2 regions of the Geobacillus stearothermophilus ATCC 12980 genome follow, and region 2 is predicted to be linked to the other one. Evidence: a T-box and tRNA genes for the amino acid it is inferred to sense, from the RefSeq annotation. Region 2 holds a T-box; the other holds one or more tRNA genes.
What was found. The T-box of region 2 lies ahead of serS (serine--tRNA ligase). A T-box ahead of a tRNA ligase gene usually reads a tRNA of that ligase, here a tRNA-Ser.
Positions count from the first base shown of each region.

Region 1: it has a tRNA-Ser gene. The T-box ahead of serS (serine--tRNA ligase) is inferred to sense a tRNA for this amino acid. The anticodon was not compared.

Region 1 is NZ_CP128494.1:423,378-438,462, reverse strand. It holds gene QSJ10_RS02415 (PrkA family serine protein kinase) at 1-1,883, opposite strand, end outside; gene trmL (tRNA (uridine(34)/cytosine(34)/5-carboxymethylaminomethyluridine(34)-2'-O)-methyltransferase TrmL) at 2,210-2,683, opposite strand; gene QSJ10_RS02405 (amidase domain-containing protein) at 2,704-3,567, opposite strand; gene queG (tRNA epoxyqueuosine(34) reductase QueG) at 3,629-4,771, opposite strand; gene QSJ10_RS02395 (B3/B4 domain-containing protein) at 4,824-5,489, shown strand; tRNA gene QSJ10_RS02390 (tRNA-Glu) at 5,788-5,859, opposite strand; tRNA gene QSJ10_RS02385 (tRNA-Ser) at 5,864-5,956, opposite strand; tRNA gene QSJ10_RS02380 (tRNA-Asn) at 5,964-6,038, opposite strand; tRNA gene QSJ10_RS02375 (tRNA-Ile) at 6,242-6,315, opposite strand; tRNA gene QSJ10_RS02370 (tRNA-Gly) at 6,322-6,392, opposite strand; tRNA gene QSJ10_RS02365 (tRNA-His) at 6,564-6,636, opposite strand; tRNA gene QSJ10_RS02360 (tRNA-Thr) at 6,644-6,719, opposite strand; tRNA gene QSJ10_RS02355 (tRNA-Ser) at 6,928-7,018, opposite strand; tRNA gene QSJ10_RS02350 (tRNA-Ile) at 7,041-7,117, opposite strand; tRNA gene QSJ10_RS02345 (tRNA-Met) at 7,123-7,199, opposite strand; tRNA gene QSJ10_RS02340 (tRNA-Ala) at 7,217-7,289, opposite strand; tRNA gene QSJ10_RS02335 (tRNA-Pro) at 7,298-7,371, opposite strand; tRNA gene QSJ10_RS02330 (tRNA-Arg) at 7,378-7,451, opposite strand; tRNA gene QSJ10_RS02325 (tRNA-Leu) at 7,455-7,540, opposite strand; tRNA gene QSJ10_RS02320 (tRNA-Gly) at 7,546-7,620, opposite strand; tRNA gene QSJ10_RS02315 (tRNA-Lys) at 7,628-7,700, opposite strand; tRNA gene QSJ10_RS02310 (tRNA-Thr) at 7,866-7,938, opposite strand; tRNA gene QSJ10_RS02305 (tRNA-Phe) at 8,147-8,222, opposite strand; tRNA gene QSJ10_RS02300 (tRNA-Asp) at 8,397-8,472, opposite strand; tRNA gene QSJ10_RS02295 (tRNA-Met) at 8,478-8,554, opposite strand; tRNA gene QSJ10_RS02290 (tRNA-Val) at 8,582-8,657, opposite strand; rRNA gene rrf (5S ribosomal RNA) at 8,666-8,782, opposite strand; rRNA gene QSJ10_RS02280 (23S ribosomal RNA) at 9,057-11,984, opposite strand; rRNA gene QSJ10_RS02275 (16S ribosomal RNA) at 12,255-13,813, opposite strand; gene QSJ10_RS02270 (nucleotidyltransferase-like protein) at 14,385-15,085, opposite strand, start outside.
Region 2 is NZ_CP128494.1:11,776-26,860, reverse strand. It holds gene dnaX (DNA polymerase III subunit gamma/tau) at 1-819, opposite strand, end outside; RNA gene ffs (signal recognition particle sRNA large type) at 1,030-1,294, opposite strand; gene tadA (tRNA adenosine(34) deaminase TadA) at 1,348-1,830, opposite strand; gene QSJ10_RS00095 (glycoside hydrolase family 18 protein) at 1,917-3,203, shown strand; gene serS (serine--tRNA ligase) at 3,440-4,714, opposite strand; T-box leader at 4,768-4,988, opposite strand; gene pdxT (pyridoxal 5'-phosphate synthase glutaminase subunit PdxT) at 4,998-5,588, opposite strand; gene pdxS (pyridoxal 5'-phosphate synthase lyase subunit PdxS) at 5,613-6,497, opposite strand; gene QSJ10_RS00075 (D-alanyl-D-alanine carboxypeptidase family protein) at 6,627-7,982, opposite strand; gene guaB (IMP dehydrogenase) at 8,087-9,553, opposite strand; gene QSJ10_RS00065 (YaaC family protein) at 9,681-10,670, shown strand; rRNA gene rrf (5S ribosomal RNA) at 10,775-10,891, opposite strand; rRNA gene QSJ10_RS00055 (23S ribosomal RNA) at 11,132-14,059, opposite strand; tRNA gene QSJ10_RS00050 (tRNA-Ala) at 14,239-14,314, opposite strand; tRNA gene QSJ10_RS00045 (tRNA-Ile) at 14,323-14,396, opposite strand; rRNA gene QSJ10_RS00040 (16S ribosomal RNA) at 14,719-15,085, opposite strand, start outside.

The DNA of each region.
Region 1 (15,085 bases), 410 kb from region 2:
AAGCTGCCGACATAGCGGAGCAATTCATTGGCCGACGTGGAGTTGTACCCGTATTCATCGATCAGGCGGGCGACGACTTCATTAATTTTTTTCAGTTGCTGTTCATCGGGCGTTTTCGTCGATGTCGTGATTTTCACAATATCCTTTAAATCAGCAAACAGCTTTTTCTGGATCGCTTCACGCAACCGCTCATGCGAATTGTAGTCAAACTTTTGCCCTTTGCGTGCGTAGGCGGAAATGCGGATTAAAATTTCTTCCCGGAACGCCTTTTTCGCATTTTCCGAAATGCCGATCTGTTCCTCAATCGAGCGCATCAGCTTTTCATCCGGATTCATTTCCTCACCCGTAAGCGGATCGCGCAGTTTCGTCTTGTTGCAGTACGCCTCGACGTTGTCCAAATAGTTATCCATCAACGTTTTCGCTGACTCTTCATACGAATAGACGAACGCCTTTTGCACTTCTTGTTTTGCGATTTCATCATACTCCTTGCGCACGAGCGAAATGAAATTCAAATACCGCTCGCGGTCTTCCTTCGTGATCGACGGATGCTGATCCAACCCTTCTTTCAACGAACGAAGCACGTCAAGCGCATTGATCGACAGCACTCCTTTGCGAATGATGCAGGCAGAAATGCGGTTGATGACATAGCGTGGGTCGATGCCGCTCATCCCCTCGTCCGGATGCTCCTTTTTCAGCTCCTCCACATCGACCTCGCTGAATCCTTCGATCATTTCGCCATCATACAAGCGCATTTTCTTCAATAAATCCACATCCGGCCGCTTCGACTCTTTCAGCCGAGTCAAAATCGTAAACATGGCCGCAATCCGCAATGTATGCGGGGCGATATGCACGTCGGCGACATCGCTTTCGCGGATCATTTTTTCGTAAATGCGCTCTTCTTCCGAGACGCGCAAGTTGTATGGAATCGGCATGACGATGATGCGCGAATGGAGCGCCTCGTTCTTTTTGTTGGCGATGAACGACCGATATTCCGTTTCGTTCGTATGAGCGATAATCAATTCGTCGGCGCTGATTAAAGCAAACCGCCCAGCCTTGAAATTGCCTTCTTGCGTCAGCGACAGCAAATGCCAAAGAAATTTTTCATCGCACTTTAACATCTCTTGAAATTCCATAATCCCGCGGTTGGCTTTGTTCAGCTCGCCGTCAAACCGGTACGCGCGCGGGTCGGACTCGGAGCCGTATTCCGCGATCGTTGAAAAATCGATGCTTCCCGTTAAATCGGCGATGTCTTGCGATTTTGGATCAGACGGACTGAACGTCCCGATGCCGACGCGGCGGTTTTCCGAGAAGAAAATGCGCTCCACTAGCACGTCTTCAATGCGTCCGCCGTACTCTTTCTCAAGCCGCATCATATTGAGCGGCGACAGCTCGCCTTCGATGCGAATTCCGTATTCGCGGTAAAAATCGTCGCGCAAATGGTGAGGAATGAGGTGAAGCGGGTCTTCATGCATCGGGCACCCTTTAATCGCATAAACGGCTCCGTGCTCCGTTTTGGAGTACTCCTCAAGCCCGCGCTTCAGGAGCGTTACCAACGTCGATTTCCCGCCGCCGACCGGCCCCATCAGCAGCAAAATCCGTTTCCGCACATCAAGCCGCTTCGCCGCCGGGTGGAAATATTCCTCAACGAGCCGCTCAAGCGCCTCCTCAAGCCCGAACAGGTGCTGGCTAAAAAACTTATATCGTTTCCGCCCATTCACCTCTTCGACCCCAGCATCTTTGATCATATTATAAACACGCGAATGAGCCGACTGGGCCACCCACGGCTTTTCTTTTAAAATCTTTAAATACTCGGCAAACGTTCCTTCCCATTTCAACTTTTCTTCTTCTTCCCGATACCGGGTGATTTTTTGCAAAATATCCATAAAGGACCTCCTCACCCTTGGATGTCTAACAGCAAGATTATTACAATTTATGTGAGGATGTCCCGTATCATTCGCCGCAAAAAAAATTTTGTCTCCTAACAACCAACTGCGGTCATTCACATGCTTAGCCATATTCGCTATAATAAAGGGGGAAACGCCTGCCACTTTCATTATGAAGGAGGAACAAACGATGCGCACGTTGCTTGTGCTAGGGGTTATCATTGCGTTTTTGACGGCCATTTTCACCGCTGGCTATGAAGACAAACCAGGCGTCAGACAATAAGACCAAAAAAACGACCTCCAGAGCGAAGGTCGTTTTTTTTTGTTTATGACAACCCATAAAACCGTTGTTGGCGCAACGCTTCGTACACTAAAATGGCCGCCGTGTTCGACAAGTTTAACGAGCGCACTTTGTCATTCATCGGGATGCGAAGGCAACGGTCCATATTGGCCTCAAGCAGCTCCTTCGGCAGTCCGGTCGTTTCACGTCCGAACACAAAGAAAATATGTTTTTCTGTATCGCTGAAATCAAACGAATCATAATACCGGCGCCCGAATTTCGTAATGAAATAAAACTCCCCTTCCGGAAAGCGGGCGAATAGTTCGTCAAGCGAGTCATAATACGAAATATTGACATACGGCCAATAATCAAGCCCGGCGCGCTTTAACATTTTATCATCCGTAGAAAAACCGAGCGGGCGGATCAAATGGAGCGACGTATCGGTTGCTGCGCACGTACGAGCGATGTTTCCAGTATTGGCTGGAATTTCTGGCTGGTATAGCACTACATGAAGCGGCATTTCCTTCACCTCAGCAACGTTTATTTGCGATCGATGATGTGAAAAAACTTATAGCGAATGTTCGGCGTATAGGCGCTTGAATCTTCATACGACCAATAGCGCATTCGGCTGTTTGTCGTATGGGCGTTCACAAGCGGCATCCCGTTCTGATCTTTCGCCACCACAATCGTTGAGTGGTCGAAGCGTCCGTCCCCTTGAAAATCATAACAGATGACATCGCCTGCCATCAATTGCTCCGGCTCCGCCACTTCCACCGCCTGCAAGCCAATGCGCGACCCGCTCAAATACCAACGAAAGGAATGAGCGACAGCCCAGCTGTAACTCCAACTTCCGTTTTGACACCACCATCCCCTCGCCCGGTTCGGATAGCCCGTCATCGGTGCCCCGCCCGCATACAAGCATTGGGAAACAAAATTCGTGCAATCCACCGGAAACGACGGAAACACCGGGTTATGCCGATTCCACCACGTTTCCGCATACCGAACCGCCCGGGCGCGGTCATACTGGTAAGAAAGACGATCTCCCGTCCATTGCTCTCGTTCGACGCGCGGCGCCTCCATATCCCCCCCCAATCGGTTGATCGTTTCATCAGCAACAAGCTCACCGCCAACAAAACAGGCGCATCGCTCCTCAACCTGTTCTTCTATATATAGTGAACCCCTTTGCTTAATTAAAAATTGATGGTGGGCAATATACATCACTTTCGCTTCCCGCTCAATGGTCTGCCTGCCGACAATTTGCCCCCGGATCGTGCAACGGACGATCTCCGCACCGCGCTTTTGGCAAAGCTGTTGCTTTCTTGCCGCCTCTTCGCTTCGGATATTGCTTTCCGACACAAACGAGCGGGCTCGCTCATCCAACCACGCGCGCAACTGTTTTTTCATGCTGCTTTCCACCACTTTCGTTTTTGTTACTACCTTATGTGGGGAAGCTGCGTTTTTTTCCCTATTCCTTTGCCTCAGCCAACAGTTTTAGTCCTTTTTCAATCTCAGCGATCACATCGGCATCCGCCTCCGTTTGCCGCGCGGCCTCCAAATAAGGCTTAGCGCTTGGATCCCCGATTTTCCCGAGCGCCCACGCCGCCGTCCCGCGGATGACGGGACGGCTATCCTCTTTCAACAAACGCAGCAAATGCGGCACCGCGGTTTGGTCTTTGTAATGGGCAAGCGCCAGAATGGCATTGCGCTGAATCGGCTTTTTCCCACGCCATGAACCCGCCATGGCCCCAAATGTTTCTTGAAATTCACGGTTGCTCATCTGAAGCAGCGGGATGAGTTTCGGCTTTACCGCTTCCGGATCCGGCTCGAATTCCGGATGCAAATGAAAGTCTTTTCCCTTATTTTCCGGGCAGACTTGCTGGCATGTATCGCAGCCATACAGCCGATTCCCGATTTTCTCTCGAAACTCGTCGGCCAAAAAGCCTTTCGTTTGCGTTAAAAAGGAAAGGCACCGCTGTGCGTTCAGTTGTCCCCCTTGCACAAGCGCCCCAGTCGGGCAGGCATCAATGCATTTCGTGCACGTGCCGCATCGGTTTTCAACCGGTTCATCAGGGGGAAATGGAATATTCGTAATCATTTCTCCCAAATACACATACGATCCAAACTCTGGTGTAATAATAGAGCAGTTTTTGCCACTCCAACCGATCCCTGCCCGTTCCGCCACCGCCCGATCGGCGAGCTCTCCGGTATCCACCATCGAGCGAACGCGGGCATGGGGCACTTTGGCCAGCAAAAACTCCTCGAGCTGCTGCAAACGTTCCCGCAACACATCGTGGTAGTCCTTTCCCCATGAAGCGCGGCAAAAAACGCCGCGCCGTTCCGTCTTTGTCCCCCGCGGCGCATTTTTCATTTTAGACGGATAGGCAAGAGCAATGGCAATAATCGATTTTGCTTCCGGAAGAAGCAATGAAGGATTCGTCCGTTTCTCAATATCTGGTTCCTCAAAACCGGACTGATAGCCGAGCTCCTGCTGGCGGCGCAGCCGTTCCTTTAATTCCACAAACGGATCAGCGCTCGCAAATCCGATTTTATCAATGCCGATTGACCGACTGTACTCAATGACTTCCTGCTTTAATGCCATAACATCCATCGTTTTCCCTCCTTTCGTCATATATGGTAAAATGAAATCCGAGGTGATCAAGATGAAATGCGTGATATCAGAACAACTAAAGCAACGCCTTCCTTCTGGTAAATTCGGCGTCATCCGCTATTATCATATCGAGGTCAGCGATTCACCGCAAATGTTAAGGGGGCGGCTTGAGCTGTTTCAAGAATCTCTTTACATCGAGCTGCAGGAAAAGTCGATTGCCGACATTCCTGAAATGGTCGAATGGCGCCGTACTTTCAAACAAATCGGAACGGACCCAAGCCGCTATCGACCGTCAAGTGAAAGCCTGTACCGACGCATCCAGAAAAAAAGCTTCATTCCGCCTATCCATTCAGCGGCAGACATAAACAACTTTTTTTCACTCTATTATAAAATTCCGCTCGGCATCTATGATCTAGACCGCATCAACGGGACAGTGACGCTCACGATCGGCACGGAAAAAGATGAATACATCGCGTTAAACGGCCGCACAGTCAACTTTGCCAACAAACTCGTCAGCAAAGATGAACGAGGGCCGTTTGGCAGTCCGATCGTCGATTCGGAGCGGACCGCCGTGACGAGAGAAACGAAAAACGCTTTGCAAATCGTTTACTTTCTCCCATCAACGCCAGAAGAAACCGCCAAGCGCCGGCTTCAAGCCATCCAAACGATGTTTGTGCAAATTCATGGCGGCGAAGCCGACGCCCAATTGTTCGTTTGATCTTCTCCCCCCACTTTCCTGCCGTTGGAAACGGGGGACTCCCTTCCTACCTGAACTCTCTCCCTACGCTCACGCGTGGAAATGAGGGTCTTCTCGGTTTAGGGTGGTAAATAAAAAAACGCAATGCCTCGTTCTTTAACGAAACGAAACACTGCGTTGTCCCCAACAATCATAACGTAATTTTAAAGCTAACGAGAGATATTATAACAGACTTCCACACGCATCGCAAGAAAAAACGCAAAAATCGACAAAAGAAATTGTACAAAAGGGCACCAGAATCTCTGGTGCCAGCAACCAGTGACCCGTACGGGATTCGAACCCGTGTTACCGCCGTGAAAGGGCGGTGTCTTAACCACTTGACCAACGGGCCATTATGGCGGAGAAGGCGGGATTTGAACCCGCGCGCCGCAAAACTGCGACCTAACGGTTTAGCAAACCGTCCCCTTCAGCCACTTGGGTACTTCTCCAAAGAAATGGCTCCGCAAGTAGGATTCGAACCTACGACCTACCGGTTAACAGCCGGTTGCTCTACCGCTGAGCTATTGCGGAATGATGTATATGTTATGCACATCTTCCAAATGTACTCGTTGCCTCTTTCTCTGCCAGCTAATTCAAGGAAGCGAGATGCGTCGAGGCAACTCGCAGCGAATTCGAAGATGTGAAGCTCGTCGCTCCGATTTTGCTGTGGAACGATGGGGCATTGTTCGCCCATTATTATAGCGAATGACCCAAAAATATTCAATGGAAAATAATGGGCCTAAGTGGACTTGAACCACCGACCTCACGCTTATCAGGCGTGCGCTCTGACCAGCTGAGCTATAGGCCCATCAAAAGCGGGTGATGGGAATCGAACCCACGACATCAGCTTGGAAGGCTGAGGTTTTACCACTAAACTACACCCGCATAATATTTGGCTTAACATCCGCCACGCTGCTTCCATGCCCCTTCCTCTACCAGCTGATTCATAGAAGCCAGATGCGTCGGGGCAACTCGAAGCTAATTCGATGATGCAGATGCTCGTGGCTGAGGTTTTACCACTAAACTACACCCGCAAATATAGAATATAATGAAAAGGGCGACTAGTGGGAATCGAACCCACGCATGCCAGAGCCACAATCTGGTGCGTTAACCACTTCGCCATAGTCGCCTCGTTCTGGTGCCGGCTGCAGGACTTGAACCCGCAACCTACTGATTACAAGTCAGTTGCTCTACCAATTGAGCTAAGCCGGCACATTTAACATGAGTTACTGGATCATATGATCTGCTCGGTTGTTCCTCTTCCTCTACAAGCTGATTCGAGGAAGTCAAATGCTCGGTGTCCCTTCCTCTGCAAGCTTATTCAAAGAAGTGGGATGCGTCGGGACAACTCGAAGCAGATTCAACGATTCGAATGCTCGTCTCTACCAATTGAGCTAAGACGGCACGATTTTAAAGTGCATGGCGGAGGAGGAGGGATTCGAACCCCCGCGCGCCTTGCGGCGCCTCTCGGTTTTCAAGACCGACCCCTTCAACCACTTGGGTACTCCTCCAAAAAAGCAACAATAATAATAATGGTGGACCTTGTAGGACTCGAACCTACGACCGGACGGTTATGAGCCGTCTGCTCTAACCAGCTGAGCTAAAGGTCCGATAATGGTGGCGGTGGAGGGGATCGAACCCCCGACCTCACGGGTATGAACCGTACGCTCTAGCCAGCTGAGCTACACCGCCAAATTTAAGTCAAAAGGTGGAGCCTATCGGGATCGAACCGATGACCTCCTGCTTGCAAAGCAGGCGCTCTCCCAGCTGAGCTAAGGCCCCATGATAAATCGGGAAGACAGGATTTGAACCTGCGACCTCACGGACCCGAACCGTGTGCTCTACCAAGCTGAGCTACTTCCCGACAAAACGCGCTCGAGAGGATTCGAACCCCTAACCTTCTGATCCGTAGTCAGATGCTCTATCCAATTGAGCTACGAGCGCACGTGCCGAGGGCCGGACTCGAACCGGCACGGTAGTTACCTACCCCAGGATTTTAAGTCCTGTGCGTCTGCCAATTCCGCCACCCCGGCGGAAGTGGAGCGGAAGACGGGGCTCGAACCCGCGACCCCCACCTTGGCAAGGTGGTGTTCTACCGCTGAACTACTTCCGCAAGACGATGAGCCATGGAGGACTCGAACCTCCGACCCTCTGATTAAAAGTCAGATGCTCTACCTACTGAGCTAATGGCTCATGGTTAAGATAACACTCTAAGCTTCATTTCACTCTACCCGCCCCTTCCTCTACAAGCTTATTCGAAGAAGTCAAGTGTGTCGGGGCAACTCGCAGCGAACTCGAAGATGTATCGCTCGTTTCTGAGCTCATGTTTCGCTAGTTGAATTTTTTCAAAATGGAAGATGCCGGCTGCAGGACTTGAACCCGCAACCTACTGATTACAAGTCAGTTGCTCTACCAATTGAGCTAAGCCGGCACATTTAACATGAGTTACTGGATCATATGATCTGCTCGGTTGTTCCTCTTCCTCTACAAGCTGATTCGAGGAAATCAAATGCTCGGTGTCCCTTCCTCTGCAAGCTTATTCAAAGAAGTGGGATGCGTCGGGACAACTCGAAGCAGATTCAACGATGCGAATGCTCGTCTCTACCAATTGAGCTAAGACGGCATAATTTATAGTTTGATGGTGGCTCGGGACGGAATCGAACCGCCGACACAAGGATTTTCAGTCCTTTGCTCTACCGACTGAGCTACCGAGCCATATATTATTTTTTAACTCGCTCGTTGAATTGCTCTGTGCCTCTTCCTCTACCAGCTGATTCAAAGACGCTCGATGCGTTGAGGCAACTCGAAGCGAATTCGATGAAGCAGATGCTCGTCTCTACCGAATGAGCTGCTGAGCCGTATTTTTCATCTTTCACAATTTTGAAAGAATGGCGGTCCCGACGGGACTCGAACCCGCGATCTCCTGCGTGACAGGCAGGCATGTTAACCACTACACTACGGGACCAATTTTGGTTGCGGGGGCAGGATTTGAACCTGCGACCTTCGGGTTATGAGCCCGACGAGCTACCGGACTGCTCCACCCCGCGGCGATAAGAATACACAATTGGTGTAAGTGGTGGAGGATGACGGGATCGAACCGCCGACCCCTTGCTTGTAAGGCAAGTGCTCTCCCAGCTGAGCTAATCCTCCACGAAATTGCCTAGCAGCGACCTACTCTTGCAGGGGCGCTGGCCCCAACTACCATCGGCGCTGGAGGGCTTAACTTCCGTGTTCGGGATGGGAACGGGTGTTTCCCCTCCGCTATCACCACTAGGCAATGGCGACAAGTATTATTATAAGGGAATTGAGCTTATTGTCAAGGACTTTTTTTCATTCCTTCAAAACTAGATAACCGTTTCGGGAAGAAGCCGGGACGCTTTCACTTTTCATTGTCTAGCTCCGGCTCACCTCCGCTCGCCTGCGCTTTTCGATGTCTAGTTCCGGCCGCCATCGGCTCGCGACGCTTCGGTCCTGCTGCGGCGGGCTAAGTCCGCTCACAGGCCCTCCAGCGCGCCTCGCCGATAAGCAGGCGGCCTCCACTTTTCTTGTTAGGTTAAGCCCTCGATCGATTAGTATCCGTCAGCTCCACGTGTCGCCACGCTTCCACCTCGGACCTATCGACCTCGTCATCTTCGAGGGATCTTACCCGCCTGACGCGGTGGGAAATCTCATCTTGAGGGGGGCTTCACGCTTAGATGCTTTCAGCGCTTATCCCGTCCGCACATAGCTACCCAGCGGTGCCCCTGGCGGGACAACTGGTACACCAGCGGTGCGTCCATCCCGGTCCTCTCGTACTAAGGACAGCTCCTCTCAAATTTCCTGCGCCCGCGACGGATAGGGACCGAACTGTCTCACGACGTTCTGAACCCAGCTCGCGTACCGCTTTAATGGGCGAACAGCCCAACCCTTGGGACCGACTACAGCCCCAGGATGCGATGAGCCGACATCGAGGTGCCAAACCTCCCCGTCGATGTGGACTCTTGGGGGAGATCAGCCTGTTATCCCCGGGGTAGCTTTTATCCGTTGAGCGATGGCCCTTCCATGCGGAACCACCGGATCACTAAGCCCGACTTTCGTCCCTGCTCGACCTGTCCGTCTCGCAGTCAAGCTCCCTTGTGCCTTTGCACTCTCCGAATGATTTCCAACCATTCTGAGGGAACCTTTGGGCGCCTCCGTTACCTTTTGGGAGGCGACCGCCCCAGTCAAACTGCCCGCCTGACACTGTCTCCCACCCCGCTAAGGGGTGCGGGTTAGAATTTCAATATCGCCAGGGTGGTATCCCACCGCCGCCTCCACCGAAGCTGGCGCTCCGGCTTCCCAGGCTCCCACCTATCCTGTACAAGCGATACCAAAATTCCATATCAGGCTGCAGTAAAGCTCCACGGGGTCTTTCCGTCCTGTCGCGGGTAACCTGCATCTTCACAGGTAGTATAATTTCACCGGGTCTCTCGTTGAGACAGCGCCCAAGTCGTTACACCTTTCGTGCGGGTCGGAACTTACCCGACAAGGAATTTCGCTACCTTAGGACCGTTATAGTTACGGCCGCCGTTTACTGGGGCTTCGGTTCGCACCTTCGCTTCCGCTAAGCGCTCCCCTTAACCTTCCAGCACCGGGCAGGTGTCAGCCCCTATACGTCGCCTTTCGGCTTCGCAGAGACCTGTGTTTTTGATAAACAGTCGCTTGGGCCTTTTCACTGCGGCTCGTTCGGGCTCTTCACCCAAACGAGCACCCCTTCTCCCGAAGTTACGGGGTCATTTTGCCGAGTTCCTTAACGAGAGTTCTCCCGCGCGCCTTAGGATTCTCTCCTCGCCTACCTGTGTCGGTTTGCGGTACGGGCACCTCTTCCCTCGCTAGAGGCTTTTCTTGGCAGTGTGAAATCGGGGACTTCCGGATGACTCCGTCGCCATCACCGCTTGGCCTTACAATCCGCGGATTTGCCTACGGATCAGCCTTGCGGCTTGGACAGGCTCTTCCAGCCGCCTGCTCGCCCTATCCTCCTGCGTCCCCCCATCGCTCAAACGGGAAGGAGGTGGTACAGGAATCTCAACCTGTTGTCCATCACCTACGCCTTTCGGCCTCGGCTTAGGTCCCGACTAACCCTGAGCGGACGAACCTTCCTCAGGAACCCTTAGGCTTTCGGCGCAGAGGATTCTCACCTCTGTTTTCGCTACTCATACCGGCATTCTCACTTCTAAGCGCTCCACCAGTCCTTCCGGTCTGGCTTCAACGCCCTTAGAACGCTCCCCTACCGATGACCAACGGTCATCCCGCAGCTTCGGCGGCACGTTTAGCCCCGGTACATTTTCGGCGCAGAGTCACTCGACCAGTGAGCTATTACGCACTCTTTAAATGGTGGCTGCTTCTAAGCCAACATCCTGGTTGTCTTTGCAACTCCACATCCTTTTCCACTGAACGTGCACTTTGGGGCCTTAGCTGGCGATCTGGGCTGTTTCCCTCTCGACCACGGATCTTATCACTCGCAGTCTGACTCCCGGGCATAAGTCGTTGGCATTCGGAGTTTGACTGGGTTCGGTAACCCGATGAGGGCCCCTAGCCCAATCAGTGCTCTACCTCCAACACTCTCCATCCCGAGGCTAGCCCTAAAGCTATTTCGGGGAGAACCAGCTATCTCCAAGTTCGATTGGCATTTCACCCCTACCCACACCTCATCCCCGCACTTTTCAACGTGCGTGGGTTCGGGCCTCCAGCCGGTGTTACCCGGCCTTCACCCTGGACATGGGTAGATCACCTGGTTTCGGGTCGACGACGACGTACTTTTCGCCCTGTTCAGACTCGCTTTCGCTGCGGCTCCGCCTCTTCGGCTTAACCTCGCACGCCATCGTCACTCGCCGGTTCATTCTACAAAAGGCACGCCATCACGCATGAACGCGCTCTGACTACTTGTAGGCACACGGTTTCAGGTTCTCTTTCACTCCCCTTCCGGGGTGCTTTTCACCTTTCCCTCACGGTACTGGTGCACTATCGGTCACTAGGGAGTATTTAGCCTTGGGAGATGGTCCTCCCTGCTTCCGACGGGATTTCCCGTGTCCCGCCGTACTCAGGATCCGCTCGGGAGGGAACGAAGTTTCGACTACAGGGCTGTCACCTTCTCTGGCCGGCCGTTCCAGACCGGTTCGTCTACCCCGTTCCTTTCTCACTCCCACAATGAGCGGTCCTACAACCCCAAGAGGCACGCCTCTTGGTTTGGGCTGTTCCCGTTTCGCTCGCCGCTACTCAGGGAATCGCGTTTGCTTTCTTCTCCTCCGGGTACTAAGATGTTTCAGTTCCCCGGGTGTGCCCTCCATGCCCTATGGATTCAGGCATGGATACTGCCCCATTACGGACAGTGGGTTCCCCCATTCGGACATCTCCGGATCAACGCTTGCTTACAGCTCCCCGGAGCGTTTCGGCGTTTGCCCCGTCCTTCATCGGCTCCTAGTGCCAAGGCATCCACCGTGCGCCCTTTCTAGCTTAACCTACAGCGCTCTCGGCTTCTTCCTTATTGTCTAGCGTCGGCTCGCCGCCGCTCGGGGTCAAATAACCTTCGCCTTCCGGGTGCAAGCACCCTTGCAGGCGAAGAACATTTGCCCATCGCGGCGAAACACTCGCCTCCGCCTTTCCGGTTATCTAGTTTTCAAGGAACGATTTTTGTCATTGAGAGAACATGACTCGCTCCCTCAAAACTGAACGAAACAGAAGCGCTGTGTATCGACAGTTGGCCATTGCGGCCTTCGCTTTTCCCCTTAGAAAGGAGGTGATCCAGCCGCACCTTCCGGTACGGCTACCTTGTTACGACTTCACCCCAATCACTTGCCCCACCTTCGGCGGCTGGCTCCCGTAAGGGTTACCTCACCGACTTCGGGTGTTGCAAGCTCTCGTGGTGTGACGGGCGGTGTGTACAAGGCCCGGGAACGTATTCACCGCGGCATGCTGATCCGCGATTACTAGCGATTCCGGCTTCATGCAGGCGAGTTGCAGCCTGCAATCCGAACTGAGAGCGGCTTTTTGGGATTCGCTCCCCCTCGCGGGTTCGCAGCCCTTTGTACCGCCCATTGTAGCACGTGTGTAGCCCAGGTCATAAGGGGCATGATGATTTGACGTCATCCCCACCTTCCTCCGACTTGTCGCCGGCAGTCCCTCTAGAGTGCCCAACCGAATGCTGGCAACTAGAGGCGAGGGTTGCGCTCGTTGCGGGACTTAACCCAACATCTCACGACACGAGCTGACGACAACCATGCACCACCTGTCACCCTGTCCCCCCGAAGGGGGAACGCCCAATCTCTTGGGTTGTCAGGGGATGTCAAGACCTGGTAAGGTTCTTCGCGTTGCTTCGAATTAAACCACATGCTCCACCGCTTGTGCGGGCCCCCGTCAATTCCTTTGAGTTTCAGCCTTGCGGCCGTACTCCCCAGGCGGAGTGCTTATCGCGTTAGCTGCAGCACTAAAGGGTGTGACCCCTCTAACACTTAGCACTCATCGTTTACGGCGTGGACTACCAGGGTATCTAATCCTGTTTGCTCCCCACGCTTTCGCGCCTCAGCGTCAGGTGCAGGCCAGAGAGCCGCCTTCGCCACTGGTGTTCCTCCACATCTCTACGCATTTCACCGCTACACGTGGAATTCCGCTCTCCTCTCCTGCCCTCAAGTCCCCCAGTTTCCAATGACCCTCCACGGTTGAGCCGTGGGCTTTCACATCAGACTTAAGAGACCGCCTGCGCGCGCTTTACGCCCAATAATTCCGGACAACGCTCGCCCCCTACGTATTACCGCGGCTGCTGGCACGTAGTTAGCCGGGGCTTTCTCGTGAGGTACCGTCACCGCGCCGCCCTCTTCGAACGGCGCTCCTTCGTCCCTCACAACAGAGCTTTACGACCCGAAGGCCTTCTTCGCTCACGCGGCGTCGCTCCGTCAGGCTTTCGCCCATTGCGGAAGATTCCCTACTGCTGCCTCCCGTAGGAGTCTGGGCCGTGTCTCAGTCCCAGTGTGGCCGGTCACCCTCTCAGGCCGGCTACGCATCGTCGCCTTGGTGAGCCGTTACCTCACCAACTAGCTAATGCGCCGCGGGCCCATCCGCAAGTGACAGCCCAAAGGCCGCCTTTCAACCGAAGACCATGCGGTCTTCGGTGTTATCCGGTATTAGCTCCGGTTTCCCGGAGTTATCCCGGTCTTGCGGGCAGGTTGCCCACGTGTTACTCACCCGTCCGCCGCTGACCAAACAAGAGCAAGCCCTCGTTCGGTCCGCTCGACTTGCATGTATTAGGCACGCCGCCAGCGTTCGTCCTGAGCCAGGATCAAACTCTCCAAAGAAAGTTGATTGGCTTTTGCTTCGGCCCATGCGGACCTCCGCTTTTCGTATTGTCCAGCTTCGGTCCGCCGCCGCTCGGGGTCAAATAACCTTCGCCTTCCGGGTACAAGCACCCTTGCAGGCGAAGAACATTTGCCCGTCGCGTCGACCCGCGGACCTCCGCTTTTCGTCGCGCTTCGTTTCGTTCAGTTTTCAAGGAACGAGACCTCTTCTTGAGCTTACTTCGTTGCAATCTTGCGCCGAGGAATCCAACTCCTCTGGACTCCCTCAAACGCAAATGTGTTTTCCGCTTCCTAAAGCGACCCTTACGTCATAGCATTTTTATTGTTTGTTGTCAACAGCCTTTTATTCATACCGCTCCGCAACATTTTCCCGGAGCGACAGCGATTTAAAATATATCATCGTTCGACAAGGAAGTCAAGAGCTTTTTTCGGCCGGGTTGCCTCCTTCCTTCAATGATCTTGGCAACTGACATTTGTATAAACACAATGAAATTCCTAATAGCATCCATCCTCTCACCGGCTCCCTTCCATTTTTGGGGATCAGCAGAAGGGGACCGTCAAAATTCTTTTTTTACAACGTGTAATACCGTTCGAGCATTGTATTTCCTTTTGTCGGCATTTCCACGACGGTTAGCACTTTCCTTTCGACAAGATACTCAAGCATGATAACAAGATCAACCGAGTAAGGCGCAAACTGCGGATGACCGGTCATTTCCTCAATGCTCCAAGCACCATTTTTTTCTTTCAGCGCTTCGCATAAATGAGAGGAACCTGATTCTACGTAAGAATGAATCAAAAATTCACTGGCCAGCAACAAAAGTTCCAGCCGTTTCGGAAGCGGTTCTTCACTTCCAACGAGTTCTTCATACAGTCTATAAATCCTTCCATCCATTCGCTTGACTTGATTCCATACGGTCACTTCCGGGTAAAGTCCGTGCTCGATTACGGTCAATCGCGCCAAATGACGGAGGACTTGCACCATATGGTTGTATGAGTCGAGCCAATGCTTGGCGGCAAACAGCGCCTTGCCATCTGTATAATGGCGGATCAGTTTGGCAAACTCGAGTCCCATTTTCAATCGCCGTTCTTTAGGCGGGAATTGCTCAAGGCGCTGGCGCAACTGCTGAACATAGCCGTTTCGGTCAAACACGACTGTTCCGTTGAACACCCAGTCGACCGCCTTTCGATGTGACCCGAGAACAAGCCATTCATTTAACTGCCGTTCACTGACTGCATAAAGCACCGCCTTTTTCTCGTTTAGTGAATACTTTC
Region 2 (15,085 bases):
CGCCATCATTGCTTCAAACTGTTGCAAAACAGCCGCTGTATCTTTCCGATGAATGGCGGCAATGAAATCAGCCAACGCGGCAAATGATGCCGCTCCGGTCATCGCCAACACGTCATCAAGCCGAAGCTTCCCATCGCTGAATGAAATCGCCTGGTCAAGCAAACTGAGCGCGTCGCGCATCCCTCCATCGGCAGCGCGGGCGATAGCCGACAGCGCCTCGTCGGATGCTTCTACGCCCTGGGCGTTCGCCACATATTTCAACCGCGAAACGATGGAGGCCAGCGGGATGCGGCGAAAATCGAACCGTTGGCAGCGGGAAATGATCGTCGCCGGGATTTTATGCGGCTCGGTGGTGGCCAAAATGAAAATGACGTGTTTGGGCGGTTCCTCAAGCGTCTTCAACAACGCGTTAAACGCGCCGATTGACAGCATGTGCACTTCGTCGATAATGTACACTTTATAACGAACCGAGGTCGGCGCAAATTTCACTTTTTCACGGATGTCGCGGATTTCGTCGACGCGGTTGTTGGAAGCAGCGTCAATTTCCAACACATCGGGAATCGTTCCGTTTGTAATGCCGAGGCAAGCGGGACATTCATTGCACGGCTCGGCCGCCGGGGCCTGTTCACAGTTGACCGCCTTGGCGAACACTTTCGCCGCGCTCGTTTTGCCTGTCCCACGCGGTCCGGAAAATAAGTAGGCATGCGATATTTTATGTTGAAGCAGGGCGCTTTGCAACGTTTTCGTCACGTGTTCTTGGCCGACCATGTCCGCGAAACGCTGCGGCCGAAAAACACGGTATAACGCTTGGTATGCCACGGAAAACGGCCCTCCTCTTCCTCTCATCTCCACTATTATATAACGTTCTGCCCTATTTTAAAATAAAAAGAGGCTGTCCCAAAAGATCGTCTCTCTATGTAAAAGAGATACAATATGATCGTGTTGCCGAAGCAAATTGCCTCTGCATCTTGTCAATGAAGAAAGGGTGTCCCATTGCTTTTGGGACACCCTCTTGCTGCTTATGTAAGGCCGTGCACCTTCTGTCGATTAGCTGCCCCGAGCGTTGCTCAAGCAGTTGGCTCAGCCCAGGCGCCCCCGCGGCACATGGGAGCATCCGCTTACTGCTGCTTCCTTCCGGACCTGACAGGGTTCACGGAATCCCATTGCGCGGGACCCAGACGTCAACACCACTTACTTGAGACAGGCCTCACAACAGACTAACCTCGAGAAGGGATTCAGCCTCGCTAGAGCGGATTGCGAGTACAGGGCACCGCTACCTCCCCGCTTAGCACGGCACTATCAGTATAGCGCGTTTATAGGGAAAATGCAATGTACACAGGCCGAATTTTAGTTGGAACTTCCGCCAACATTTCTCTTTTGTTCGCGCAATCGGCGGAAAAAACCGCTCAGCAGCGCCCCACACTCCTCCGCCAACACGCCGCTTGCAACCTCAGCCTGGTGGTTGAACCGGTTTTCCTGCAATAAGTTCATTAACGTCCCGGCGCATCCCCCTTTTGGGTCGCTAGCTCCAAATACGACCCGCTCAATGCGGGAAAGAACGATGGCCCCCGCGCACATGGCGCACGGTTCAAGCGTCACGTATAACACCGCCCGTTCAAGCCTCCATGAGCCGGTCACCCGGCACGCTTCGTCAATGGCCAAAACCTCCGCATGGGCGATCGCGCGCTGTTCCGTTTCCCGTAAATTATGGGCGCGGGCGATGACGCGGCCGTCTTGAACGATGATGGCCCCGATCGGCACTTCGCCGATCCGTTCAGCTTTTTTTGCTTCTTCAATCGCCAACTTCATGTAATACTCATCGTTGCTCATCATATACCCCTTTGCACAAACGGTCATTTCTCTTTCTTTTCCATCATAAAATATGGAGAATGAAGACGCAACTAGGAGGTCAAGCGATGCAGATCCATGTCGTACAGAGAGGACAAACGTTAAGCGGGATCGCTAAAGCATATGAAACGACGGTCGAGGACATTGTTCGGGCGAACAAGCTGCCAAATCCCGACCGTCTTGTCGTCGGTCAGGCGCTCGTGATTCCGATCGTCGGTCGTTTTTATTGGGTGCAACCCGGAGACAGTTTATGGTCGATTGCCCGCCGGTTTTCCATTCCGATGCAGCGTCTCGCGGAAGTGAACCGCCTCTCGTTAAATGCGCCATTGCGGGTCGGCCAGCGTCTTTACATTCCGCCCGGAGCCAAGCGGAGAGCGGAGTTTAACGCCTATATTGAACCGCGCGGTGCGACCGTCAGTCCGGCGTTGGAAGCAAGCGCCCGCGAAGCCGCTCCACATTTAACGTATTTAAGTCCCTTTTATTTTGCCATTCGGCGCGACGCGACATTGCAAGAGCCGCCGCTTGACGACTTTCCGGATATTGCCCGCGCCAACCGCGTCACGCTCGTGATGGTTGTCGCCAACATTGAAAACGGGCAGTTCAGCGACGAGCTGGGCGCGCTTATTTTGACGAATGAAACGCTGCAAAATCGTCTACTCGACAACATTGTCGCCACCGCCAGACGGTATGGCTTCCGCGACATCCATTTTGATTTTGAATATTTGCGCCCGGAAGACCGTGAGGCGTATAATGCGTTTTTGCGCAAAGCGAAACGGCGATTTGAACGGGAAGGATGGATGATGTCGACCGCCCTGGCGCCAAAAACGAGCGCCACCCAGCGCGGACGTTGGTACGAAGCCCATGACTACCGCGCCCATGGACAAATTGCCGACTTTGTCGTCATAATGACGTATGAGTGGGGCTACAGCGGCGGTCCGCCGATGCCGGTCTCCCCCATCGGCCCTGTCCGCCGTGTCCTCAAGTACGCCGTCTCGGAAATGCCTCCCGGAAAGATTTTAATGGGGCAAAATTTGTATGGTTATGATTGGACACTGCCGTACGTACCGGGCGGACCGTACGCCCGCGCCATCAGCCCGCAGCAGGCCATCGCCCTCGCCGCGAAGTATAACGTCGCGATTGAATACGACACCGAGGCGCAGGCGCCGCATTTTCGCTACCGCGATGAAAACGGGCGCGAGCACGAAGTATGGTTTGAGGACGCCCGCTCCATTCAGGCAAAATTCAATCTCGTGAAAGAACTTGGCCTGCGCGGAGTCAGCTATTGGAAACTGGGCTTCGATTTCCCGCAAAACTGGCTGCTCCTTTCCGACCAGTTTGCAGTCGTCAAAAGATAAGGCCGCCCGCGCCAAAGAGATAAAAAAACCCGCCTTTCTCCCGGCGGGTTTTTTTAGGGCTGGAAACGGCGATTCCGATCAGCCGTTCCAGATGACAATCTCCTCTTATGCGCGTCAGTACTGTTCTTTATCGCTTTGGCAGAGAAGCATTCGAGGCCGGCATCCGCCGCCTCTTTTTCTCCGTCGCCAACGTCATTCACTATAACACGGCTGCCGGGAAAAGTCAACCAACGATTTTAACGGATGACGTCCCGGTTGCCCATGTATGGGCGGAGCGCCTCTGGGATGATGACCGATCCATCTTCTTGCTGGTAGTTTTCCAAAATAGCGGCGACCGTTCGGCCGATGGCCAACCCTGAGCCGTTTAACGTGTGCACGTATTCCGGTTTCGCTTTCGGATCGCGACGGAAGCGGATGTTGGCGCGGCGAGCTTGGAACGCCTCAAAGTTGCTGCACGATGAAATTTCCCGGTACGTGCCGTAGCTTGGCAGCCATACTTCAATATCGTATGTTTTCGCTGCTGAAAAGCCGAGATCACCCGTGCACAAGGCGACAACGCGGTACGGAAGCCCGAGCCGCTGCAAAATCGTTTCCGCCTGCCGTGTCAATTTTTCCAGTTCCTCGTATGAATCTTCCGGTTTGACAAACTTAACAAGCTCCACTTTGTTGAACTGATGCTGACGGATGAGCCCTCTTGTGTCGCGGCCGGCCGAACCAGCTTCAGCGCGGAAACAGGCGCTGTACGCTGCATAGTAAAGCGGCAAATCATCTGCAGATAAAATTTCATCGCGATGCAAGTTCGTCACCGGCACTTCCGCTGTCGGAATGAGAAAATAGTCTTCGCTGTCCAAATGAAACGCATCCTCGGCAAATTTCGGCAATTGCCCGGTTCCAATCATGCTTGCCCGGTTCACCAAATAGGGGGGCAGTACTTCTTCATAGCCGAATTCATCGAGATGGATGTCAAGCATAAAGTTGATTAACGCCCGCTCAAGCCGGGCGCCCAACCCTTTATAAAACACAAACCGGCTTCCTGTCACTTTAGCCGCCCGCTCAAAATCAAGCAGACCAAGCTGGTCGGCGATATCCCAATGCGGTTTCGGTTCAAACGAAAACGAACGCGGCTCCCCCCATCTCCGCACTTCGACATTGTCCTCTTCCGACTGGCCGACCGGTACGGATTCATGCGGAATATTTGGAATCGATAACAACAGGGCGTTGAGTTCCTCTTCCAGTTGGCGAATGTGCTCATCCATTTGCTTAATGCGGTCGCCGACTTCGCGCATTTGGACGATCAGCGGCTCCGCATCCTTTTTCTCGCGCTTAAGGGCGGCAATTTGCTGCGACACATCATTGCGTTTGCTTTTTAGCTCTTCCACCTCAGCAATCAAACGGCGGCGTTCTTTGTCCAACTGTTCAAACCGGTCGATGTTCGCCAAATCTCCGCCGCGCTGCATTAGTTTTTCTTTCACTTCTTCAAACTGGGCGCGCAATATTTTCACATCCAGCATGGCTTTTACCTCCTTTTCCATTCAATATTATACATAAAAAAGCCCCCGTCCCCAAAAGGGACGGGAGCGACCCCGCGGTGCCACCCTTATTGAAGGCTTGCGATGCCTTCCCTTTTTGCCGTTCACGGCGGCTACCGAAAACGCCTACTGACCCGCTTTGGCGTTCAACGTTTTGCTCGAGGATGGATTCACAGGCGCTTCCTGCCAGTTTGCACCACCCACCGGCTCTCTGAAAGAAAGGGGGTCTGCTGCTTGTTCCTCTCATCGCTTTCGCTTGATCACTTTACTTAAGGCTTGACGTCATTTTCGCTTCTTTGACCATGTTGAGAAAGTATTGCATCAATCGATGATCGTCGGTCAACTCTGGATGGAACGAGCAACCAAGAAACTGGCCTTGCCGGGCCGCGACAATGCGGTCATTGTATGTCGCGAGGACATCGACCCCGTCGCCGACCTCGACAATGTGCGGAGCACGGATGAAGACGCCGACAAACCCGTCGCCAACCCCCTTGATCGACAGCTCCGCCTCAAAGCTTTCCCGCTGCCGCCCAAACGAGTTCCGCTCGACCGTAATATCCATCAGGCCTAAGTGAGGCTCATCATACCCGACGATTCGTTTCGCCAGCAAAATGAGCCCAGCGCATGTCCCAAACATCGGCTTGCCATCAGCGGCAAATTGCTTCAATGGCTCCATCAATCCGTACCGGTCCATGAGGCGCCGCATTGTTGTGCTTTCGCCGCCCGGGAGCACGAGTCCGTCGAGTCCCGAAAGCTGCTCCGGTTTCTTCACGACGACCGCCTCGGCGCCGCACGCCTCGATGGCGCGGACATGTTCCTGCACAGCTCCTTGCAGTCCAAGTACACCTATTTTCATTGTGATCTTGCTCCTTTGTCCGGCTTACCAGCCTCGTTCTTGCATCCGATGCTCCGGCAGCAGTGTCGCGACATCGATGCCGCGCATTGCGCCGCCCAGCCCTTTCGATAGATGGGCGATCAGCTCATAGTCTTCATAATGAGTCGTCGCTTCAACGATCGCACGAGCGTATTTTTCCGGATTTTCCGATTTAAAAATGCCCGAACCGACGAAGACACCGTCGGCGCCTAAGTGCATCATGAGCGCGGCGTCAGCTGGTGTCGCGACACCGCCAGCGGCGAAGTTGACGACCGGGAGGCGGCCAAGCCGTTTGATTTCACGCAGCACTTCAACCGGAGCCCCAAGCTGTTTCGCCTCGGCGACAAGTTCGTCTTCGCTCATGCTGACAACTTTGCGGATTTGCGCGTTGACTTTGCGCATATGGCGAACGGCCTCGACGATGTTTCCTGTCCCTGGCTCCCCTTTTGTCCGCAACATCGATGCCCCTTCAGCAATGCGGCGGGCGGCCTCTCCTAAGTCGCGGCAACCGCATACAAATGGGACCGTAAACTGCCGTTTGTCAATATGGAACTCTTCATCAGCCGGCGTCAATACTTCACTTTCGTCAATATAGTCGACGCCGAGCGCCTCAAGGACGCGCGCTTCCACATAGTGCCCGATGCGCACTTTTGCCATGACTGGGATTGATACAGCGTTCATCACTTCTTCAATGATCGTCGGATCAGCCATGCGCGCGACACCGCCAGCGGCGCGAATGTCTGCCGGGACGCGCTCGAGCGCCATGACTGCGACAGCCCCTGCCGCCTCAGCAATCTTCGCTTGCTCCGCATTGACGACGTCCATAATGACGCCGCCTTTTTGCATTTCCGCCATGCCACGTTTGACGCGGTCTGTACCTGTCAATGCCAACGTTGATTCCCCCTGTTCCTATCCTTATGCTTTGCTATATACGCAAAAGGATGATTCCACCGTTTCATTTTACCTCAATTTTTACAAAAATCACAATGGAAAAAAGCTCCCCTTAACCGGGGAGCAGCGTTACAACCAACCTTTCACCGTTTTGGCAACGCTTGTCCATAAATCAGCAAACAGTCCGCCAATCGCACGCATCGAGAGAACGAACCAGTTGGCTTTCTCCACCTCGGTTGTCGTAACGAGCGGCACCCGGATGTTTTTTTGCATGTCCGGGCTTAAGAACGCGAGCGAGTCATTGCCTTTGTATTCAAGCGTCATATATCCGACCGTCTCTCCTTTTTTCAACGGAGCGATCAATTTTCCTTCTTTCGTCATTTTTTTCTGATCCAATACATAAACCGGCTTGTACTGTTTTTCCTCGCCATTTTTGATGAGCAGAGACAGCTTTTTCGCCGTTGCGACGCGAACTTCTTTTTCCTTCCCTTTCACGACTGGAATCGTCTCTTTCCCCTTCAGCTGATACCCTTTCGGATAGAGCGTTTGGAGCGAGTATTGATGAAATCCATAGTTAAATAGTTTTTCTGTCTCCTTAAAACGCGCCTCTTTCGTCGTTTTTCCGCTTGCATCCTTGGCATTCATCACGACGGAAATTAGACGGACGCCGTTCCGCTTCGCCGTCCCGGTGAAACAGTTGCCGGCAAATTCCGTATAGCCGGTTTTCAACCCGTCTACCCCTTCGTATCCGTACACAAGCCCTGGTAGCATCCAGTTCCAGTTGTCCATTTTAATTTCGTCCTCTGTTCCTCCTCGGAACATTTTATGGGGAATGCTCGCCGTTTCCAGCACCTCTGGATGGTCTTTCAGCAGCCGGTAGGCAAGGGTGGCCATGGCTCGCGCAGACATGACATTTTCCTCATCCGAGTTTGTCCCTTCCAGGTAGAATCTTTTTAAGTCTTCGTTGCTTAACCCTGTCGCATTCACGAATTTATAATCTTTCAACCCGAGCTGTTTCGCTTTTTCATTCATCATTTTCACGAAATTTTTCTCTGACCCAGCAATGATTTCCGCAATCGCGACCGTAGCCCCATTGGCCGAATAAATGGCCATTGCCTCGTACAGTTCGCGCACTGTATACTTGCCATCTTTGCGCAGCGGAACGTTGGACAGCGCCCGGTCTTGCGACAACCGGTACACATACTCACTCGGCGTATACGTCTGATCCCACTTGACACGTTTCGCCTTAACGGCGTCAAGAAGCAAATACTCGGTCATCATTTTTGTCATGCTGGCAATGCCAAGCACCGTATCAATGTTTTTCTCATATAAAATTCTTCCCGTCTTCGCGTCCACTAAAATCGCGGCGTCCGCCCGGATGTCAAGCGGAGCGCTTTCCGCCTTCGCCATCTGTTGAAACGGCCATAGTGTTAAGCAAAGACAAACAGACAGCAGCCAAAACAACCACTTTCGTTTCCTCTTCACATCGAAACCCTCCTCACACAACCGTTATTGTAACATACAGGCGGCCAAAAAAATAGACGGAGAATCTGTCTCCGTCAAAGTTAGGCTGATGGACGCAGCCTTGATCAAAACGCGGAGTAGTTCGGCGCTTCTTTCGTAATTTGCACGTCATGCGGATGGCTTTCGCGAAGCCCTGCGCCCGTCATGCGGACAAATTGCGTTTTCTCCCGCAGCTCATCCAAGTTCCGCGTTCCACAATAGCCCATACCGGCGCGCAAGCCACCGACAAGCTGATAAATCGTATCGGCGAGCGGCCCTTTGTACGGCACACGCCCTTCGATGCCTTCCGGGACAAACTTTTTCGCGTCTTCTTGGAAATAACGATCTTTGCTGCCGCGCTCCATCGCAGCGACCGACCCCATGCCCCGGTATACTTTAAAGCGGCGGCCTTGGTAAATTTCCGTCTCGCCTGGGCTTTCCGAGACGCCGGCGAGCAAACTGCCGAGCATGACCGCATGAGCTCCGGCGGCAATCGCCTTCACGATGTCGCCAGAGTATTTAATGCCGCCGTCAGCGATGATCGGGACGCCATGTTTGCGCGCCTCAGTCGCGCAGTCATAGATCGCCGTAATTTGCGGCACACCAACCCCGGCGACAACCCGGGTCGTGCAGATGGACCCCGGACCGATTCCGACTTTAATAATGTTCGCCCCAGCCTCAATCAAGTCGCGCGTCCCTTCAGCTGTCGCGACATTGCCGGCGATGATGTTCAAGTCCGGGTATTGGCGGCGGATGTTGGCCACCGTCTCTAGGACGCCTTTCGAATGGCCGTGCGCCGTGTCAACGACAATGACATCAACCCCTGCCTCAACAAGCTTTTTGACGCGAATCATCGTGTCCGCCGTCACCCCGACGGCCGCCCCGACAATCAGCCTCCCTTTCGCATCTTTCGCCGAATTCGGGAACTCGATCACCTTTTCGATGTCCTTAATCGTAATAAGCCCTTTTAAAACTCCATTTTCATCGACGAGAGGCAATTTTTCCACTTTGTGCTTTTGCAAAATTTTTTCCGCTTCTTCTAACGTAGTCCCTACCGGGGCTGTAACCAAGTTCTCCTTCGTCATTACCTCGGAAATTTTAATCGAGTAATCCTGAATAAAGCGCAAATCGCGGTTCGTGATAATGCCGACAAGCTTTTGTTCCTCGGCATTGTTGACGATCGGCACGCCGGAGATGCGATACTTGCTCATTAAATGTTCCGCATCATACACTTGATGATCAGGCGTTAAGAAAAACGGATCCGTAATAACACCGCGCTCTGACCGCTTTACTTTGTCGACTTGTTCCGCCTGTTGCTCAATCGACATGTTTTTGTGAATGACGCCAAGACCGCCTTGACGCGCCATCGCAATAGCCATTTCCGCTTCGGTTACTGTATCCATGCCGGCGCTAATAATTGGGATGTTCAACTGGAGCGTATCGCTTAATTTCGTCGTGACATCAACATCACGCGGCAGCACGTCCGATTTTGCTGGAATGAGAAGAACATCATCAAACGTCAAGCCTTCCTTTGCGAATTTCGCTTCCCACATGTTTTCTCCCCCTTGTCCGGAAATATTATTAGTAGCTTAACAACTGGTTAAACTACTGTCAAGGAATCAAAAAAATGTCCAACTTTTCAGTTATCTTCTTACAATTCCATGGCAAGGGGGGGTAAAAATGTTCGGAAATCCCGGTAAAGCTGTCAACTTTTCTATTTTCCGCTCCGCTGACGTCGCCCAGCGCTTTTTGCTGCAATGCTACAAACAGCAACAACGGGAAGACGCTGTTCAGCGCAGTTATACAAACTGTTATCCATTTTTATATTATTTGGAGCATGGGCAAAACTTTTATGCCGCCGCCAGGCAGTCGCCATTGTCCATTAAACCGGTTCTTTTGTTTTATGGCATGGTGCAGCTGATAAAGGCGTGCCTGCTCACCGTCGATCCGGACTATCCTGAATCGACATCCGTTTTAGCCCATGGAGTGTCAACGAGAAAGCGCAAAAAACAAGGCTATGAATTTTTAGATGACGAAGTCAAAATCCAAAAAAACGGTTTGTTCACTCATTTTTCTGAAAAAATGTTTCATGTGAAACAAGAGGCGGGGGAAAAATTTCGCATGGGCATGCTGTTGCAACGAATCTGCGAACTGCACGAAACATTTTTTTGTTTAAGCGAACGAAAAAAGCCATTGTCGTTGCCGGTCGTACATACGGTTTCACCGCCCATGCTGGCCATTCCGAAGGCGATTTTGGACCATTACCATATGTCGCAGCTCCGCTTCATCCAGTACATGAGCGAGGAAGGGCACGAAAAACAGCTGACATTCGCCAAGGAGGAAGGGGAATTTCTTTATTTCAAAATGGAATCGCCGCTATCGCCGATTAAGGAAGGGCCATTTTTATTCCATTCGAACGGAACATACCATATCCCAACGAAGAAGGAAAAAATCTTTGCGCTCCCGGAAATCCATGCCCATTATTTGCTGCTGTACAATTTGAGCATGATCTCCCGCTACGAAACAGAGTGGTGGAGCGAACTTCTTCACTCTTACTCAAGCAAGGCGTACATTTTTATTCTTCAATTTCTTTCCATATCGGCGGACAAAGTGCCCCTGCTGCTAAACGAATATTTAATGCATAAGTTTTGGGCCAAGCCAAATGATTGAATGCCCTCCCACCTGCACGAACACGCGAGAGTAAAGGCTTCCCAGCGCAGGTTGATAAAAAACACCCCATTGCGCGTCATGCACAATGGGGTGCTCTGTTTTCCGCCTAGCAGCGACCTACTCTTGCAGGGGCGCTGGCCCCAACTACCATCGGCGCTGGAGGGCTTAACTTCCGTGTTCGGGATGGGAACGGGTGTTTCCCCTCCGCTATCACCACTAGGCCATATGAGATTGTCAGGAATTCGTTCCCTGAAAACTAGATAACCGTTTCGGGAAGAAGCCGCGGCGCTTTCACTTTTCATTGTCTAGCTCCGGCTCGCCGCCGCTCGCCTGCGCTTTTCGCTGTCTAGTTCCGGCCGCCATCGGCTCGCGACGCTTCGGTCCTGCTGCGGCGGGCTAAGCCCGCTCACAGGCCCTCCAGCGCGCCTCGCCGATAAGCAGGCGGCCTCCACTTTTCTTGTTAGGTTAAGCCCTCGATCGATTAGTATCCGTCAGCTCCACGTGTCGCCACGCTTCCACCTCGGACCTATCGACCTCGTCATCTTCGAGGGATCTTACCCGCCTGACGCGGTGGGAAATCTCATCTTGAGGGGGGCTTCACGCTTAGATGCTTTCAGCGCTTATCCCGTCCGCACATAGCTACCCAGCGGTGCCCCTGGCGGGACAACTGGTACACCAGCGGTGCGTCCATCCCGGTCCTCTCGTACTAAGGACAGTTCCTCTCAAATTTCCTGCGCCCGCGACGGATAGGGACCGAACTGTCTCACGACGTTCTGAACCCAGCTCGCGTACCGCTTTAATGGGCGAACAGCCCAACCCTTGGGACCGACTACAGCCCCAGGATGCGATGAGCCGACATCGAGGTGCCAAACCTCCCCGTCGATGTGGACTCTTGGGGGAGATCAGCCTGTTATCCCCGGGGTAGCTTTTATCCGTTGAGCGATGGCCCTTCCATGCGGAACCACCGGATCACTAAGCCCGACTTTCGTCCCTGCTCGACCTGTCCGTCTCGCAGTCAAGCTCCCTTGTGCCTTTGCACTCTCCGAATGATTTCCAACCATTCTGAGGGAACCTTTGGGCGCCTCCGTTACCTTTTGGGAGGCGACCGCCCCAGTCAAACTGCCCGCCTGACACTGTCTCCCACCCCGCTAAGGGGTGCGGGTTAGAATTTCAATATCGCCAGGGTGGTATCCCACCGCCGCCTCCACCGAAGCTGGCGCTCCGGCTTCCTAGGCTCCCACCTATCCTGTACAAGCGATACCAAAATTCCATATCAGGCTGCAGTAAAGCTCCACGGGGTCTTTCCGTCCTGTCGCGGGTAACCTGCATCTTCACAGGTAGTATAATTTCACCGGGTCTCTCGTTGAGACAGCGCCCAAGTCGTTACACCTTTCGTGCGGGTCGGAACTTACCCGACAAGGAATTTCGCTACCTTAGGACCGTTATAGTTACGGCCGCCGTTTACTGGGGCTTCGGTTCGCACCTTCGCTTCCGCTAAGCGCTCCCCTTAACCTTCCAGCACCGGGCAGGTGTCAGCCCCTATACGTCGCCTTTCGGCTTCGCAGAGACCTGTGTTTTTGATAAACAGTCGCTTGGGCCTTTTCACTGCGGCTCGTTCGGGCTCTTCACCCAAACGAGCACCCCTTCTCCCGAAGTTACGGGGTCATTTTGCCGAGTTCCTTAACGAGAGTTCTCCCGCGCGCCTTAGGATTCTCTCCTCGCCTACCTGTGTCGGTTTGCGGTACGGGCACCTCTTCCCTCGCTAGAGGCTTTTCTTGGCAGTGTGAAATCGGGGACTTCCGGATGACTCCGTCGCCATCACCGCTTGGCCTTACAATCCGCGGATTTGCCTACGGATCAGCCTTGCGGCTTGGACAGGCTCTTCCAGCCGCCTGCTCGCCCTATCCTCCTGCGTCCCCCCATCGCTCAAACGGGAAGGAGGTGGTACAGGAATCTCAACCTGTTGTCCATCACCTACGCCTTTCGGCCTCGGCTTAGGTCCCGACTAACCCTGAGCGGACGAACCTTCCTCAGGAACCCTTAGGCTTTCGGCGCAGAGGATTCTCACCTCTGTTTTCGCTACTCATACCGGCATTCTCACTTCTAAGCGCTCCACCAGTCCTTCCGGTCTGGCTTCAACGCCCTTAGAACGCTCCCCTACCGATGACCAACGGTCATCCCGCAGCTTCGGCGGCACGTTTAGCCCCGGTACATTTTCGGCGCAGAGTCACTCGACCAGTGAGCTATTACGCACTCTTTAAATGGTGGCTGCTTCTAAGCCAACATCCTGGTTGTCTTTGCAACTCCACATCCTTTTCCACTGAACGTGCACTTTGGGGCCTTAGCTGGCGATCTGGGCTGTTTCCCTCTCGACCACGGATCTTATCACTCGTAGTCTGACTCCCGGGCATAAGTCGTTGGCATTCGGAGTTTGACTGGGTTCGGTAACCCGATGAGGGCCCCTAGCCCAATCAGTGCTCTACCTCCAACACTCTCCATCCCGAGGCTAGCCCTAAAGCTATTTCGGGGAGAACCAGCTATCTCCAAGTTCGATTGGCATTTCACCCCTACCCACACCTCATCCCCGCACTTTTCAACGTGCGTGGGTTCGGGCCTCCAGCCGGTGTTACCCGGCCTTCACCCTGGACATGGGTAGATCACCTGGTTTCGGGTCGACGACGACGTACTTTTCGCCCTGTTCAGACTCGCTTTCGCTGCGGCTCCGCCTCTTCGGCTTAACCTCGCACGCCATCGTCACTCGCCGGTTCATTCTACAAAAGGCACGCCATCACGCATGAACGCGCTCTGACTACTTGTAGGCACACGGTTTCAGGTTCTCTTTCACTCCCCTTCCGGGGTGCTTTTCACCTTTCCCTCACGGTACTGGTGCACTATCGGTCACTAGGGAGTATTTAGCCTTGGGAGATGGTCCTCCCTGCTTCCGACGGGATTTCCCGTGTCCCGCCGTACTCAGGATCCGCTCGGGAGGGAACGAAGTTTCGACTACAGGGCTGTCACCTTCTCTGGCCGGCCGTTCCAGACCGGTTCGTCTACCCCGTTCCTTTCTCACTCCCACAATGAGCGGTCCTACAACCCCAAGAGGCACGCCTCTTGGTTTGGGCTGTTCCCGTTTCGCTCGCCGCTACTCAGGGAATCGCGTTTGCTTTCTTCTCCTCCGGGTACTAAGATGTTTCAGTTCCCCGGGTGTGCCCTCCATGCCCTATGGATTCAGGCATGGATACTGCCCCATTACGGACAGTGGGTTCCCCCATTCGGACATCTCCGGATCAACGCTTGCTTACAGCTCCCCGGAGCGTTTCGGCGTTTGCCCCGTCCTTCATCGGCTCCTAGTGCCAAGGCATCCACCGTGCGCCCTTTCTAGCTTAACCTACAGCGCTCTCGGCTTCTTCCTTATTGTCTAGCGTCGGCTCGCCGCCGCTCGGGGTCAAATAACCTTCGCCTTCCGGGTGCAAGCACCCTTGCAGGCGAAGAACATTTGCCCATCGCGGCGAAACGCTCGCCTCCGCTTTTCCGGTTATCTAGTTTTCAAGGAACGAATCAAGAAAAGTGGTGGAGCCTATCGGGATCGAACCGATGACCTCCTGCGTGCAAAGCAGGCGCTCTCCCAGCTGAGCTAAGGCCCCGCAACCGATGGGCCTAAGTGGACTTGAACCACCGACCTCACGCTTATCAGGCGTGCGCTCTGACCAGCTGAGCTATAGGCCCATGGAGGGAAAGTTCCCTCAAAACTAAACAAAACGACAAGCGTCATTATAATCAAACCGATAGGTTTTGTCAAGAAATTCTGTCTAGCTCCGGCTCGCCGCCGCTCGGGGTCAAATAACCTTCGCCTTCCGGGTGCAAGCACCCTTGCAGGCGAAGAACATTTGCCCATCGCAGCGAAACGCTCGCCTCCGCTTTTCGTACTGTCTAGCTCCGGCCGCCATCGGCTCGCGACGCTTCGGTCCTGCTGCGGCGGCAACAGCCTCCTCGCAGGCCCTCCAGCGCGTTTCGCCGATAGGCGGGCGGCCTTCGCTTTTCCCCTTAGAAAGGAGGTGATCCAGCCGCACCTTCCGGTACGGCTACCTTGTTACGACTTCACCCCAATCACTTGCCCCACCTTCGGCGGCTGGCTCCCTTGCGGGTTACCTCACCGACTTCGGGTGTTGCAAGCTCTCGTGGTGTGACGGGCGGTGTGTACAAGGCCCGGGAACGTATTCACCGCGGCATGCTGATCCGCGATTACTAGCGATTCCGGCTTCATGCAGGCGAGTTGCAGCCTGCAATCCGAACTGAGAGCGGCTTTTTGGGATTCGCTCCCCCTCGCGGGTTCGCAGCCCTTTGTACCGCCCATTGTAGCACGTGTGTAGCCCAGGTCATAAGGGGCATGATGATTTGACGTCATCCCCACCTTC